DNA from 3 places in the Saccharopolyspora sp. ID03-671 genome. Region 1 is predicted to be linked to each of the others. Evidence: riboswitches for the same ligand, from Rfam matches in the RefSeq annotation. Region 1 holds a riboswitch; each other region holds the start of a gene.
The links. A riboswitch is a leader RNA that binds a small molecule or an ion and turns the genes downstream of it on or off. The one in region 1 is predicted to bind cobalamin.

Region 1 (4,307 bases):
GAAGCCGGAGATGCGCACCACCACGTCGATGCGCGGGCGCCCCAGCTCGGCGACCGGGACGACCTCGAAGCCGGTGACCCGGCGGGACGCGTCGTCCCACTTCGGGCGGCAGCCCAGCAGCCACAGGATCTCGGCGATGTCGTCGCCCTGGGTCCGCATCGCCGAGGTGCCCCACACGGTCAGGCCGACCGAGCGCGGGTTCTCCCCGGTGTCGGCGACGTGCCGGGCGATCAGCGACTCGGCCAGCGCGGAGCCGACGTCGAAGGCGTTGCGGGACGGGATCGCCTTGGGGTCCACCGAGTAGAAGTTGCGGCCGGTCGGCAGCACCGAGATCAGACCGCGGGTCGGCGACCCGGACGGCCCGGCGGGCACGAAACCGCCGTCGAGCGCGTGCAGCACGTTGTCGACCTCGTCGGTGGTGCGCGCCAGCCGCGGCACCAGCTCGGCGCAGGCGAACCGCAGGATGCGGCCGACGTCGGCGATCTCGGCGCCGATCACGCCGGTGACGACCTCCTCGGCCCGCTCGGCGTCCCAGCCGGTGTCGGCGAGCGCCTCGACGAGCCTGCGCGCCAACGACTCCAGCAGGTCCACCGCGTCCGACGCCGAGGCCGACGGGCCCTCGACGAGCTTCGTCAGCTCGGCCGGGACGTCCGCGCGCGCACCGGGTTCGGCCAGCAGCGCCTGCTCGTCGAGTCCGAAGTGGACCGACAGCGCGGAGCGCAGGCCGGGCAGCGCGCCGACCGTGCCGCCGAAGACCTGCTTGGCGCGCAGGATCGCCAGCACGTCGTTGACCAGCTCCTCGTCGCGCGGCGCACGGCCGAGGATGTGCAGGCCGTCGCGGATCTGCACGTCCTTGATCTCGCACAGGTAGCCGTCGACGTGCATCACGAAGTCGTCGAAGGACTCCTCGTCCGGCTGACCCTCCTGGTGCAGGTCGTGGTGCAGCTCGGCGTGGGTGATCAGCTCCCAGATCTGGTTGCGCAGCGCCGGCTTCTTCTCCGGGTCCAGGTCTGTGACCAGGGCGTACTCGTCGAGCAGCTGCTCCAGCTTGGCGATGTCGCCGTAGGCGTCTGCGCGCGCCATCGGCGGGATCATGTGGTCGACCACGGTCGCGTGGCCGCGCCGCTTGGCCTGCGTGCCCTCGCCCGGGTCGTTGACGATGAACGGGTAGACGAACGGCATGTCGCCCAGCACCGCGTCCGGCGCGCAGTCCGCGGCCAGGCCCAGCCCCTTGCCGGGCAGCCACTCCAGGGTGCCGTGCTTGCCGAGGTGGATCACCGCGTCGGCGCCGAACTCCTCGTCCAGCCAGCGGTAGGCGGCCAGGTACTGGTGCGACGGCGGCAGGTCCGGGTCGTGGTAGATCGCGATCGGGTTCTCGCCGAACCCGCGCGGCGGCTGAATCAGGATCACCACGTTGCCGAAGCGCAGCGCGGCGACGTAGAGGTAGCCCTCGTCGTCGACGTAGAGGCTGCCGGGCGGGGCGCCCCAGTGCTCGGTCATCGACGCGCGCAGCTCCTCGGGCAGCGCGTCGAACCACTCGCGGTAGCGCGGCGCCGGGACGCGGATCGCGGCCTCGGCCATCTGCTCCTCGGTCAGCCACTCCACGTCGTGCCCACCTGCGGAGATGAGCCGGTGGATGAGGGTGTCGCCGTCCAGGCCGGCCACGTCCAGCCCGCCGAGGTCGTAGCCCGCGGCCTCCAGCGCGCGCAGCAGCACCACCGCGGAGGCCGGGGTGTCCAGGCCGACGGCGTTGCCGACGCGGGAGTGCTTGGTCGGGTAGGACGAGAGCACGACGCCGAGGCGCTTGGCGGAATTGTCGACGTGCCTCAGCCGCGCCAGCGACACCGCGGTGGAGGCCACCCGCGCCGCGCGCTCGGCGTCGGCGACGTAGACCGGGATGCCCTCCGGGCCCTCCTCCTTGAAGGAGAACGGGACGCTGATCAACCGGCCGTCGAACTCCGGCACCGCGACCTGCATCGCGGCGTCCATCGGCGACAGCGCGGCGTCGCTGTCGGCCCACACCGCGCGGCTGGTCGTCAGGCACAGGCCCTGCAGCACCGGGATGTCGAGCTCGGCCAGCGCACCCGCGTCCCAGGAGTCCTCGTCGCCGCCCGCGCTGGCGTCGGCGGCCACGGCACCGCCCGCGGCCAGGACGGTGGCGATCAGGGTGTCGCAGCCGGCCAGCAGCTCGCGCAGACCGGCGGCGTCGGACAGGCCGCGCAGCGAACCGCAGAACACCGGCACGACGTTGGCCCCGGCGGCTTCGACCTGGTCGGCGAGGGTGTCGACGAAGGCGGTGTTGCCCGACAGGGCGTGCGCCCGGTAGAAGACCACGCCGATCGTGGGCTTCGACGGGTCGTGGGCGCGCTCGCCGTGCAGCCCGAACTCGGGCATCGACTGCGGCTCGGTGAACCCGGTGCCGGTCAGCAGCACCGTGTCGGACAGGAAGTTCGCCAGCTGCGCGAGGTTCTCCGGACCGCCTTCGACCAGGTAAGCCAGGGCCTGGGTGGACACACCGGCGGGCACCGTGGACAGCGTCATCAGCTCGGCGTCCGGGGTCGCCTCACCGCCCAGCGCCACGGTCGGGAGGCCGGAGGCCAGCACGGCGTCCAGGCCCTCCTCCCAGGCGCGACGGCCGCCGAGCAGGCGCACGACCACGACGTCGACGCCGTCGAGCAGCGCGGGAACGTCCTCGGCGGCCACCCGGGAGGGGTTGGCGACGCGGTAGTCGGCCTCGGCGGCGCGGGCGGCCAGCAGGTCGGTGTCCGCAGTGGACAGCAGCAGAACTCGGGCGTCGCGGGCAGGCTCGCTCACGGTGATCCTCTCTCGGGGTGCGCGCCCCGGCGGGGGTCACGGCGGCAGGAGTTCCTGGCTCCCGGATCCTCGCGGGGTCCCCGCCTTCCAGCCTGTCAGGGCCGTGGCTGCCAGGGGCCCGCTCCCCGGTCACAGTGGCGCGACCGCCCCGGCCTCACACCGGGTTCCTCCACGTCACCGCCGTACTGGCGAAGCCATCCTATCGATCGAGAGACCCCTCACCACCCACCGCGCGATTTCGCGAGAAAGATCTCGTTCCCCGCTCAGTACCCGGCGGTCACGTCGACCAGCCCGAGGAGGGGCTGACCTGCGATGTGGCGGCGGACGTTCTCCTCGACGCGGCGTGCCAGGGCCGGCATCTGCAGGTGCGGCGGGTTGGCCGTGTGCGGGGAGATCAGCGCGCGCGGGTGGCCGAACAGCGGGTGGCCGTCGGGCAGCGGCTCCGGATCGGTGACGTCGAGCGCGGCACCGCCGATGCGGCCCGCGTCCAGAGCCTCGACCAGCGCGTCGGTGTCGACCAGGGAGCCGCGCGCGATGTTGATCAGCCACGCGTCGGACTTCATGGTCTCCAGCGCGGCGGCGTCGACGAGCTTCGAGGTGGCCGAGGTCGCCGGGGCCGCGACCACGACGAAGTCCGAATTGGCGAGCAGCTCCCGCATCCCGTCGGCGTCGTCGGCGGGCCAGGTCCGCTCGGCGCCCAGCACCGGCTTGCCGGAGCGGTTCACCGCCAGCACCCGCACCTGGAAGGGACGGAGCATCTCGATCAGCGCCTTGCCGATGCCACCGGCACCGATGATGCCGACGGTCGATCCGGTGAGGCTGCGCATTCCCTCGGGACGCTGCCAGGTGGTGGCCCGCGCCATCGCGGCGAGCTGCCGCGCGCCGGACAGCATCAGGCCGAGGGTGTGCTCGGCGACGGTCTGGGCGAAGGTGCCCGCGGCGGAGGTGAAGGTCAGGTCCTCGCGCAGCACCCCGGAGGCCACCCAGGACTCGATGCCCGCCGAGGGCAGCTGCACCCACTCCAGCCCCGGGCGGTCGTACTCGGCGAACCGGTTCGGCTCGGCACCGAACCACACCAGCGCGTTCGCGTCCTCGGCGGAGCTCAGCTCGGCCCCCGCCGCCACCACGGCGGCCTCCAGATCGGGCTGCGACACCGGACCAACGTGGACCTTCACGACTTCTCCTCCATCACACGACGTTCCCGAGACCCCACCACGACCGGGTTGTGGGGACGGTTCTCATGAAAACCTCCCCTCACCCAGACACCGGGAGGTTTTCATGAAAACTTCCCCCACCACGCGACGAGACCCTCCGTGAGGTGGGAGAACGTCACCAGGTGTTCCCCACACCACGTCGAACTCATCCGGGGTTGGGGGAGGTTTTCATGAAAACTTCCCCTACCTCTCGATGAGGTCGGCGAGGGCGGGGAGTTGGGTTTCATCTTCCAGGGCCGAGCCGACTGCGACGACGTCGGCTCCCGCCGCCAGGAACTC
Region 2 (4,307 bases), 3.4 Mb from region 1:
GTCTTCCCCGAGACGGACAACCCCTTCCCCTGGATGTCGGAAACGATGGACCTCAAGAAGGAGAAGAACTTCTTCGAAACCCGGGTCACCGAGTACCAGTCGGGCGCGGCGCTGAGCTGGGACTGACCGCCGCCGCGGGACCGTTGGTCACCAGGTGACGGTTTTAGCCATAATTGACCGGGCATAACGGACATTGATCATGGGTGATTATGGCTAAAACCGTCCACTTGCAACGACCGTTGTCACAGTGAGCCGCCGCCGGGGCCCGGGGGCGAGCCTTTGGTCAGGCTCGCCCCCGGTTTCCGGGGCGGTCAGGCTCGGAGGCGGTGGGCCGCCTCCGCCATGTTGCGGAGGGCACGTTCGACCTCGGCGTAGTCGCGCGTCTTGAGACCGCAGTCGGGGTTGACCCACAGGCGTTCGGCCGGAACGGCCTGCACAGCGGTCTTGAGCAGCTCGGCCATCTCCTCGACACCGGGAACGCGGGGCGAGTGGATGTCGTAGACGCCCGGGCCCACGCCCCGGTCGAAGCCGACCTCGTTGAGGTCGGCGAGGACCTCCATGCGCGAGCGGGCCGCCTCGATGCTGGTGACGTCGGCGTCGAGGGCCACGATCGCGTCGATGACGTCGCCGAACTCCGAGTAGCACAGGTGGGTGTGGATCTGCGTCGCCTCCGCCACCCCGGACGTCGCGAGCCGGAACGACTCCACCGCCCAGTCCAGGTAGGCCGGGCGCTGGTCGGCGCGCAGCGGGAGGAGTTCGCGCAGCGCGGGTTCGTCGACCTGCACCACGCGGATCCCGGCGGCCTCCAGGTCGCGGACCTCGTCGCGGACGGCCAGCGCGACCTGGCGCGCGGTGTCGGCCTGCGGCTGGTCGTCGCGCACGAACGACCACGCCAGGATCGTCACCGGGCCGGTGAGCATGCCCTTGACGGGCTTGTCGGTGAGCCGCTGCGCGTGCTCGGCCCACTCCACGGTCATCGGTTCCGGCCGCCACACGTCGCCGAACAGGATCGGCGGCCGGACGCAGCGGGAACCGTAGGACTGCACCCAGCCGTGATCGGTGGTGGCGAAGCCTTCGAGCTGCTCCGCGAAGTACTGGACCATGTCGTTGCGCTCGGGTTCGCCGTGCACGAGCACGTCGAGCCCGAGGTCCTCCTGCAGCGCGATGACGCGCTCGACCTCGTCGCGCATCCGCTGCCGGTAGGTGGCCTGGTCGATGCGCCCGGCCCGCAGCGCCGCGCGGGCCTTGCGGACGTCGGTGGTCTGCGGGAAGGAGCCGATCGTGGTGGTCGGCAGCGGCGGCAGCCGCAACGACTTCTCCTGCGCGGCTTGCCGTTCCGGGTAGTCCGCGCGCCGCGAGTCACCCGGCCGGAGCGAGTCGAGCCTGGCGCGGACGCGGTTGTTGCGGACCCGCTCGGCCGCGGCCCGGTCGGCGATGGCGGCGCGCGCGTCGGCGAGCTCGGCGTCGACGACGTCCCGTCCCTCCCGCAGGGCGAGGCCGAGGGTGACGACCTCGCGGACCTTCTGCGCTGCGAACGACAACCACGGCTTGACCTGCGGATCCAGGCTCGGTTCGGCGTCGACGTCGTAGGGCACGTGCAGCAGCGGGCAGGAGGTGCCCAGGGCGAGCTCGTCGGCCGAACCGAGCAGCGTGGCCGCGGTGATCAGGCACCGGTCGAGATCGGCGCGCCAGACGTTGCGGCCGTCGACCACGCCCGCGACCAGGACCTTGTCCCGCAGCCCGGTGGTGGCCACGACGTTGTCCTGAGTGGACGGATCGGTGACGAGGTCGACCGCGATGCCCTCGACGGGCGTCGAGGCGAGCACCCCGAGCGCGTCTCCGGGATCGCCGAAGTAGCAGGCGGACAGGATCGCGGGCCGTTCGGTCAGGTCGCCGAGCCGCCGGTAGGTGTTGCGCAGCGCGTCGAGCTCCCCCGGCGTCCGGTCGGCGGCCAGGGCGGGCTCGTCGAGCTGCACCCACTCCGCCCCCGCGCGGTGCAGCTCACCGAGCAGGCCCTCGTAGGCATCGGTGAGCTCGGCGAGCTTGTCGAGCGGGTCGAAACCCTCCACCGCGGGCTTGCTGAGCAGCAGGAAGGTCAACGGCCCCACCAGGACCGGCCGGGTCTCGACGCCCAGCTTCCGGGCCTCCCGGAACTGCTCGACGACTGTGGTGTCGGTGAGCGCGAAGCGCGTGTCCGGGCCGATCTCGGGCACCAGGTAGTGGTAGTTGGTGTCGAACCACTTCGTCATCTCCAGCGGCGGCACCGCCTCGGTACCGCGCGCCATCGCGAAGTAGGTGTCCAGCGCGCCGAGTCCCAGCTCGGCGTAGCGGGGTGGGACGGCGCCGAAGGTGACGGCGGTGTCCAGGACCTGGTCGTAGTAGGAGAACGTGGTGCCCGGCACCGAGTCGAGGCCGGCCTGGGCCAGCCCCCGCCAGGTGTTCTCCCGCAGCGTGCGCGCGACCTCGCGCAGTTCCGCCTCGTCGCTGCGCCCGGCCCAGTAGGACTCCAGGGCGCGCTTGAGCTCCCGGTTCGGGCCGATCCGGGGATATCCGAGGACGGTGGATCCGATCTTGCTGGTCAACGCTCTCTCCTCGCGAGCTCGACTTCGACGGTCGAGGTCCTCGCGACAGGCGCGCCGACCCGCGGGCGCACCTCGCCCACCGGTCGTCCGCCAGGTCCTCCCGCGAGACCTCGGACCAGCGCGCGCCGGCGGCGCGCGCACCGATGGCAGGTATTCGGACTCGCGGGCAACCGTCGGTGTGTCGGGGGGAAGTTCTCATGAAAACTTCCCCGTCCACCGAACGGACCTACTGGCCGTCGCTTCCCAGGCCGCGAGGCCCAGTGCTCATGACGGCGGTCGTTCCCGCTCACCGCTGCGGGGCAGTCCCGGATTCGCACCGGGTTCCCTCTTGCCTCGCCCGAACCGCGCTCAGCGCAACCGCCCGGACGAACCACCAGCGCCCCCAGCCTATCCGGACGCGACCCGCTGACAACCCCGTTCCCGCGCCCCGGGCCCCCGACACGCGAGCTGAGCACCGGTTCGCCGCGCGAGGAGATCCCGATCACGCCCCGGTGGCGGATCAGCCCCCGAACTTGGGCGCTCCCACCGAGAACGGGGTGCCGAACGGGTCCCGGATCTCGGCCATGCGGCCGTAGACCATGTCGTAGGGCGCGGCCGCGGTACCTCCCGCGGCCGCGGCCCGCTGGGCGGTCGCGTCGGCGTCGTCGACCATGAACAGCGTGCCCCAGGCCGAGGACGTGGCCGCGGGGTCGCCGACGATGCCGCCGATCTCGTGGCCGTCCGGGCGGCGCAGGAACGTGAAATCGTCATCACCCAGGTAGCCGTCGGAGTCCAGCCCGAAGTCGAACACGGAGGCGTAGAACGCCCGTGCGGCACCGGGGTCGGGGGTGACGAGATCGTTGCGCAGCAACGCGTTCGGCTCGTTGACCAGGCGCGTTCCGACGTGGTTCTGGCCGTGCCAGAGCCCGAACTGGGCGCCGACCGGGTCCTTGACGAGCGCCATCCGGCCCTTGTCCATCACGTCCATCGGTGGCACGACCACCTGCCCGCCGGCCGCCTCGGCCTTGGACACGGTCGTGGCGACGTCATCGGTGGCGAAGTAGACGTTCCACCAGAACTCCGTCGCCGACTCGTCGTGGTTCGGCATGATCGCGGCGACCTCGCGGCCCTCGACCAGGCACATCGTGTAGCGGCCCATCGCCTCCGGGCCGACGTCGAACTCCCATCCGAACACCGCCCCGTAGAACTCCATCGCGCGATCGAGGTCCGGGATCCCCAGGTCGATCCACGCCGGGGTGCCGTTGGGCTGCGTCGAATCCAGCTTCGTCATGGCTCCTCCAAGAGGGGTGCGGACGCCACGACGGTAACCACGACCTCCGACGAATCGCCCAGCGAAGCTCAGGTCTTGATCGGCGACCAGGACCGGATCCAGGTGTCGGGATTGCTCAGGTCCGGGGTCGCCGTGGCGTTGCGGACCACCGGAACGCGCATGAGCATCCCGAAGTTGCCGCTGTCGCCGAACCGCGAACGCAGGATCTCGTGGTTGCGGGCGCGCAGCTGCGGATCGGTCAGGCAGCGCACCGCGCCGAACCCGCCCCGGGTGAACACGCCGCTGCACAGGGTCAGGGTGCGGCGCACGTCGTAGGGGTTGGGGAAGCGGGCGAGCAGGCCGACGTCCTCGATCAGCCGGCCGTCGTGCAGCGTCGGCCGGTACCGCCGCCCCTCGTCGGCGACCTCGAAGACCTCGCCGTGCCCGACGTCGTCGACCTCGACCTGCTTGACCGG
Region 3 (4,307 bases), 2.1 Mb from region 1:
AGTCGGGCACTTGCAGGATGTCCAACCTCATCGCCGTTCCGCCCGCCTCACTCGCAGCGCACGCAGCACTGAGCATCGCCGATCGGCCCTGGCTGCAAGCTCACTGCCGCGCACACCACGCCGTACTCAGTCGGGAGCGAGCCCAGCCGAGCTGGCGCACTGACTCCACCTTATTCCTCTCAGACTCACTACTCTACTATCCAGCGTAGTGATCTGCTGGAAACGCTGGCGGGTGCTCCGGCTTTCGGGCACAACGGTGCGCCGTCTACTACGAGGAGCGACGGTGACCCGTACCTCTCCGCAACCTCACTTCATCTGCTGCACCGACACAACTGTGAAAATCTTTCGCCGAGCGATGCTGTGCACGATCGTGGCCCTCGGGATCGGAGCAATTCAACTGCCCGCAGCAGCGCATACCAGCCTGGCCGGAAGCGTTCCAGCCAGCGGCGTTGCTCTTGAGCACTCCCCCGGCACCGGCCGATTCCGCCTCAGCGAACCAGGCAGCCCGAGCCTGCTCGACGTGGCGCTCACTGGCCAAGTTCAGGCTCTCCCAGTAGCACAGCAAACGAGTCAGCGTGACAACGTTGCAACACAACCATTTCCGTTGTTGAACAACGGAAGCTACGCACTGGTCCATCAAGTCGTCCATGCCGGCACTCAGCGGGCCACAGCCCCTGCGTCATTTGCAGCCCCCGCTTCCACAGCCGGACCTTCAGCCTATTCGGACAATGGCTCAGTGGCTCCACTCTCGAGGCCACACGACGAAAGCAACTATGAAACCGGCTCTTTCGTCTGGCTGGTTGGCGGAGGCGCCTTGTTCACGCTTCTGCTGGCTGTTGCGGCGGTCGTCGTTCTCTTCAGGGGCCGCGATCACTAGGTCCCGTTCCCAACTGGACCCAAACGCACTGTCAGCACCCCGAATCGCGCCCGCAGCGAGCTAAGACCCCGCCCGTCCTTGAGGTGACGAAGGCCGGGCGGGGACCGTCGCTATGGTGTCGTTGCCGGTGAGGCTGTCGTGGTCACTCGTTGTTTTCGGGGCTCGTTGAGCAGACCGAAGGCGAAACCGAGGACCGCCCACATTCCGGCGAGTTCAGCGAGTGAGGCCAACCGGAAGCGCCACAGCAACGCTGCGGGCACGTCCGGAGGGACGGGGTCCGGGTTCGAGGGACACGACCACAGGACGAGGCCGGTCAACACGATGCCTCCGACAGCTGCAGCGGTACTGCGGCGTGCCTGCGACCAACCGTGAACGGCCAGGTACCGGTGTAGGTAGCCCACCGCGTGCAGGATCGCGATGCCCACCACGATCAGCGAGAAGTACGCGACCGTGCGGAAAGTGACCGACTCCGGAGCCCCGACCCCTGGTGGGTTCGCAGGATACTTCAGCGCCGGTAGCAGCGACACGGCCAAAAACCCGGCCGCAGCGAGCTGGAGGCTCCGTCCGAAATCGGTGCGTGCGGGCAGCCGGTGCCGGTTGTGGGCGAACACGACCGCGAAGATCGCCCCGATCGCCAACCCGACGACAAGGGCGGCGACCATGCCGCCGACCACCTGAGTGGAGCGGCTGAACAATTCCTCGTGGGCGTGCTCACCGGCGGCCTGCGGGCGTGCTTCCTCGACATCGAGCGCAGCGCGGAGCGGGGTTTCGACCAGCAGAAGCGAGACCAATGCGGCCGTGAGGCCGGCGAGCAGCCCGGCCAGCAAGCCCCGCCGCAGGAAAGTGGCGAATGGCGAGCTCATGGGTGTCCCCGTTCAGTGGCAGGGCACGCCGAGAGCGTGGCGGCCGTCGTGCGTGAACTCGTGGACGGTGTCCGCCGCCTGCGCGAGCACGGCACCGTTTTCCTGAAGCACGACGTAGAGCAGAACGATCGCGAACGCGGCCAAGGCCCAAGCCCAGACGGGAACTTGGATGCGCTGTGCAGCGGGCAGACCAGCGGTGGTCATGTCAAAACCTGCCTTCCATCTCTCGTGGAACGTGGTGTTACTGCCGCAGCCGGTCTCCTGGCTTCCGGATCGGCGCTCCCCTTGGCCTTCCCAGACACCAACGCGGTGCCCAGTGGCGAGATCAGGGTCGCTCCCCGGTCACAGTGGCGAGGACCACGCCGGATTTCCACCGGCTTCCCGTGCACTGCGGCAGCAGAAGAGTACGAGGAGATCGCCGAGCCCACAACAGCCGATCCCGCGACGAACCTCACTGCATCGGTTCTCCTGCACATCAGGTCCAATGCCGGGGTGCAGGATTCATCAAAAGCCGCTCTGGACCAGACCACTCGCTCGCTGGCACGGCCCCTCGCCGGCGCCAACGAGGTCCTGGCATGGGAGTCGTACTGCGACGAGACCAACGGATTCTTGGCGCGAAACGTCCAAGCCTGGCAACGTTTGGCCGGATTTCAACATCACCGCGCGGGCACGGTTCTGGTGGCCTTTCGGGCTTCGTGGCTCGCGCTGTGCGCAACAGTTCCCGAGCACCACTTCGGATGGCCTGTCCCTTCGCTGGCCGAAGCATCCGTCGTGGTTGACGCGGACGGGTTGGTGCACGGTCTTGTGCTACGTGATCGATCGTGCGCCAACGCCTGGTGGCCCAACGTTTCCCACTTCCTCGCACCGCTCACCCGTGGACTCGAAGCTATCGGCGGCCCACCAGCAGACAGCGATCAGTACTGGGGCAACGCCGTCGGTTTGCTCGGCGAGGTGCTGCGACGGCTCGCCGCAGACGGGGCCGGAGGTGACGTGCTCGCCACCGCAGTGCAACTGCGCGCTGAGACCGGCCGAGCAGACCTGCTCGACGTCGGCGCGACGCAGAGCGGATTGTGGTCCCGACGTCGAACATGCTGCCAGCTATGGCGATCCGGCACTGGCTACTGCACAGAATGCGTACTCCACAACGCCCCACGCCGGAAGCCGCGATGACCCGACAGCGACGGGCCCACCGCTGCCCGCACAGCCATCCCAGGCATCAGCAGCCACGGCCAAGAGCGGCTCGCAACACCATTCGACAGGGCCGGTCGCCCACCCAAGCCGGCGGAAGCCGGTCGAGCCGGTTGTGCGCCACTGCAACGGGCGGCGTATCCCGAACACGGCTGAGGTTCCCATCGCGACGCCAACATCCGCGGCAACCAGCACGGCTGCGCCATTGACGCGGTTGCCCACAATCGCGATCTTGCGTCCGTTGCTCAGCGAGCCGAGCAGGCGGGCCTGTCGCAGAGCCGCCGCTCGTCACGCACGGCAACAGATTTCGATCAGTTCCTCTTCTGTTCGACCAGCCCGCAGTGACACTTGATGCTTCCGCGGCACCTTCCTACTCAACCAGCACTCCATTCCGCTGCCCGTCACGTCCTAGTAGTGCTTTGTTAGGTCGGTAATCGGTGGATGTGTTGGTGGCAGGTGGGGCAGGTGCCTGACCAGGTGGCGAGCAGTGTTTGCAGCTCGCGGATGACCTTGTAGAGGGTCAGGCTGCCCCAGATGCTTTTGGGTTGTTCAGGCGGAGGGTGGTGAGGAACAGGTGTGCTGCGGAGGCCAGGGTGACGTGGCGGTGCCAGCCGGTGAAGGATCGGCCTTCGAAGTGGTCGAGTCCGAGGCCGGTTTTGAGTTCGCGGTAGTCGTGCTCGATGCGCCAGCGGATCTTGGCCAGCCGTACCAACTCTGTGGCCGGTGTGTCGGCGGGCAGGTTCGAGATCCAGTATTTGATGGGTTCTTCGGTATCGGGCGGCCATTGGGCGATCAGCCACCGTGCAGGCAGCGATCCATCCGGTTGCAGGCGTGGCTTGCGTCCGGCGACACGGACAGGCATGGCGACGAATTCCGAGCTGAGCTTGCCTCGGGAGCCTTCCCGCCACGTGATGGTCGTGCCAGCGTCGCGTCCAGCGCCAAGGACGTGCTGGCGCAGACTGATCGGCTTGTCCTGGTACCGGGGCCCAGGGCGCGGGCCGCGCCCGGAATAGGGCCGCAACTCCGGGACCGCGTCGATGGTATGAGCGGTGGCTTCACCCTTGACCTGCACCACGTAGGACAAATGGCGATCCTCCAACGCGGCCCGGAAATGGGCGTTGTCGCCGTAGCCGGCGTCGGCGACAACCACCGGCGGCGCAAGCCCCCATTCGGCCAGTTCATCGAGCATCTCCACCGCCATCATCCACTTCGGACGGTTCCGCTCCGTGTCCGGGATCGCGCAGCGCGCACGACGCTGCACCACCTCCGCCGCCAAGCCATCCTCGACCGCGCAGACATCGTCCCAGCTTTGTGGCACGAACAACCGCCAGTTCACCGCCGCCGAAGCAACATCGGTGACCATGTGCACGCTGACCCCG

Region 2: another riboswitch for cobalamin. It lies ahead of metE (5-methyltetrahydropteroyltriglutamate--homocysteine S-methyltransferase); the one in region 1 lies ahead of cobN (cobaltochelatase subunit CobN).
Region 3: another riboswitch for cobalamin. It lies ahead of REH65_RS33115 (CbtB-domain containing protein); the one in region 1 lies ahead of cobN (cobaltochelatase subunit CobN).

The regions. Positions count from the first base shown of each region.
Region 1 is NZ_CP134054.1:4,997,818-5,002,124, reverse strand. It holds gene cobN (cobaltochelatase subunit CobN) at 1-2,814, opposite strand, end outside; cobalamin riboswitch at 2,840-3,028, opposite strand; gene REH65_RS23180 (D-isomer specific 2-hydroxyacid dehydrogenase family protein) at 3,078-3,989, opposite strand; gene REH65_RS23175 (bifunctional 4-hydroxy-2-oxoglutarate aldolase/2-dehydro-3-deoxy-phosphogluconate aldolase) at 4,212-4,307, opposite strand, start outside.
Region 2 is NZ_CP134054.1:1,289,320-1,293,626, forward strand. It holds gene REH65_RS06080 (ribonucleotide-diphosphate reductase subunit beta) at 1-126, shown strand, start outside; gene metE (5-methyltetrahydropteroyltriglutamate--homocysteine S-methyltransferase) at 312-2,582, opposite strand; cobalamin riboswitch at 2,728-2,926, opposite strand; gene REH65_RS06090 (VOC family protein) at 3,082-3,852, opposite strand; gene REH65_RS06095 (helix-turn-helix domain-containing protein) at 3,921-4,307, opposite strand, start outside.
Region 3 is NZ_CP134054.1:7,119,011-7,123,317, reverse strand. It holds gene REH65_RS33130 (alkylmercury lyase) at 1-31, opposite strand, end outside; gene REH65_RS33125 (copper resistance protein CopC) at 356-877, shown strand; gene REH65_RS33120 (CbtA family protein) at 988-1,740, opposite strand; gene REH65_RS33115 (CbtB-domain containing protein) at 1,753-1,944, opposite strand; cobalamin riboswitch at 1,974-2,148, opposite strand; gene REH65_RS33110 (IS701 family transposase) at 3,449-4,307, opposite strand, start outside.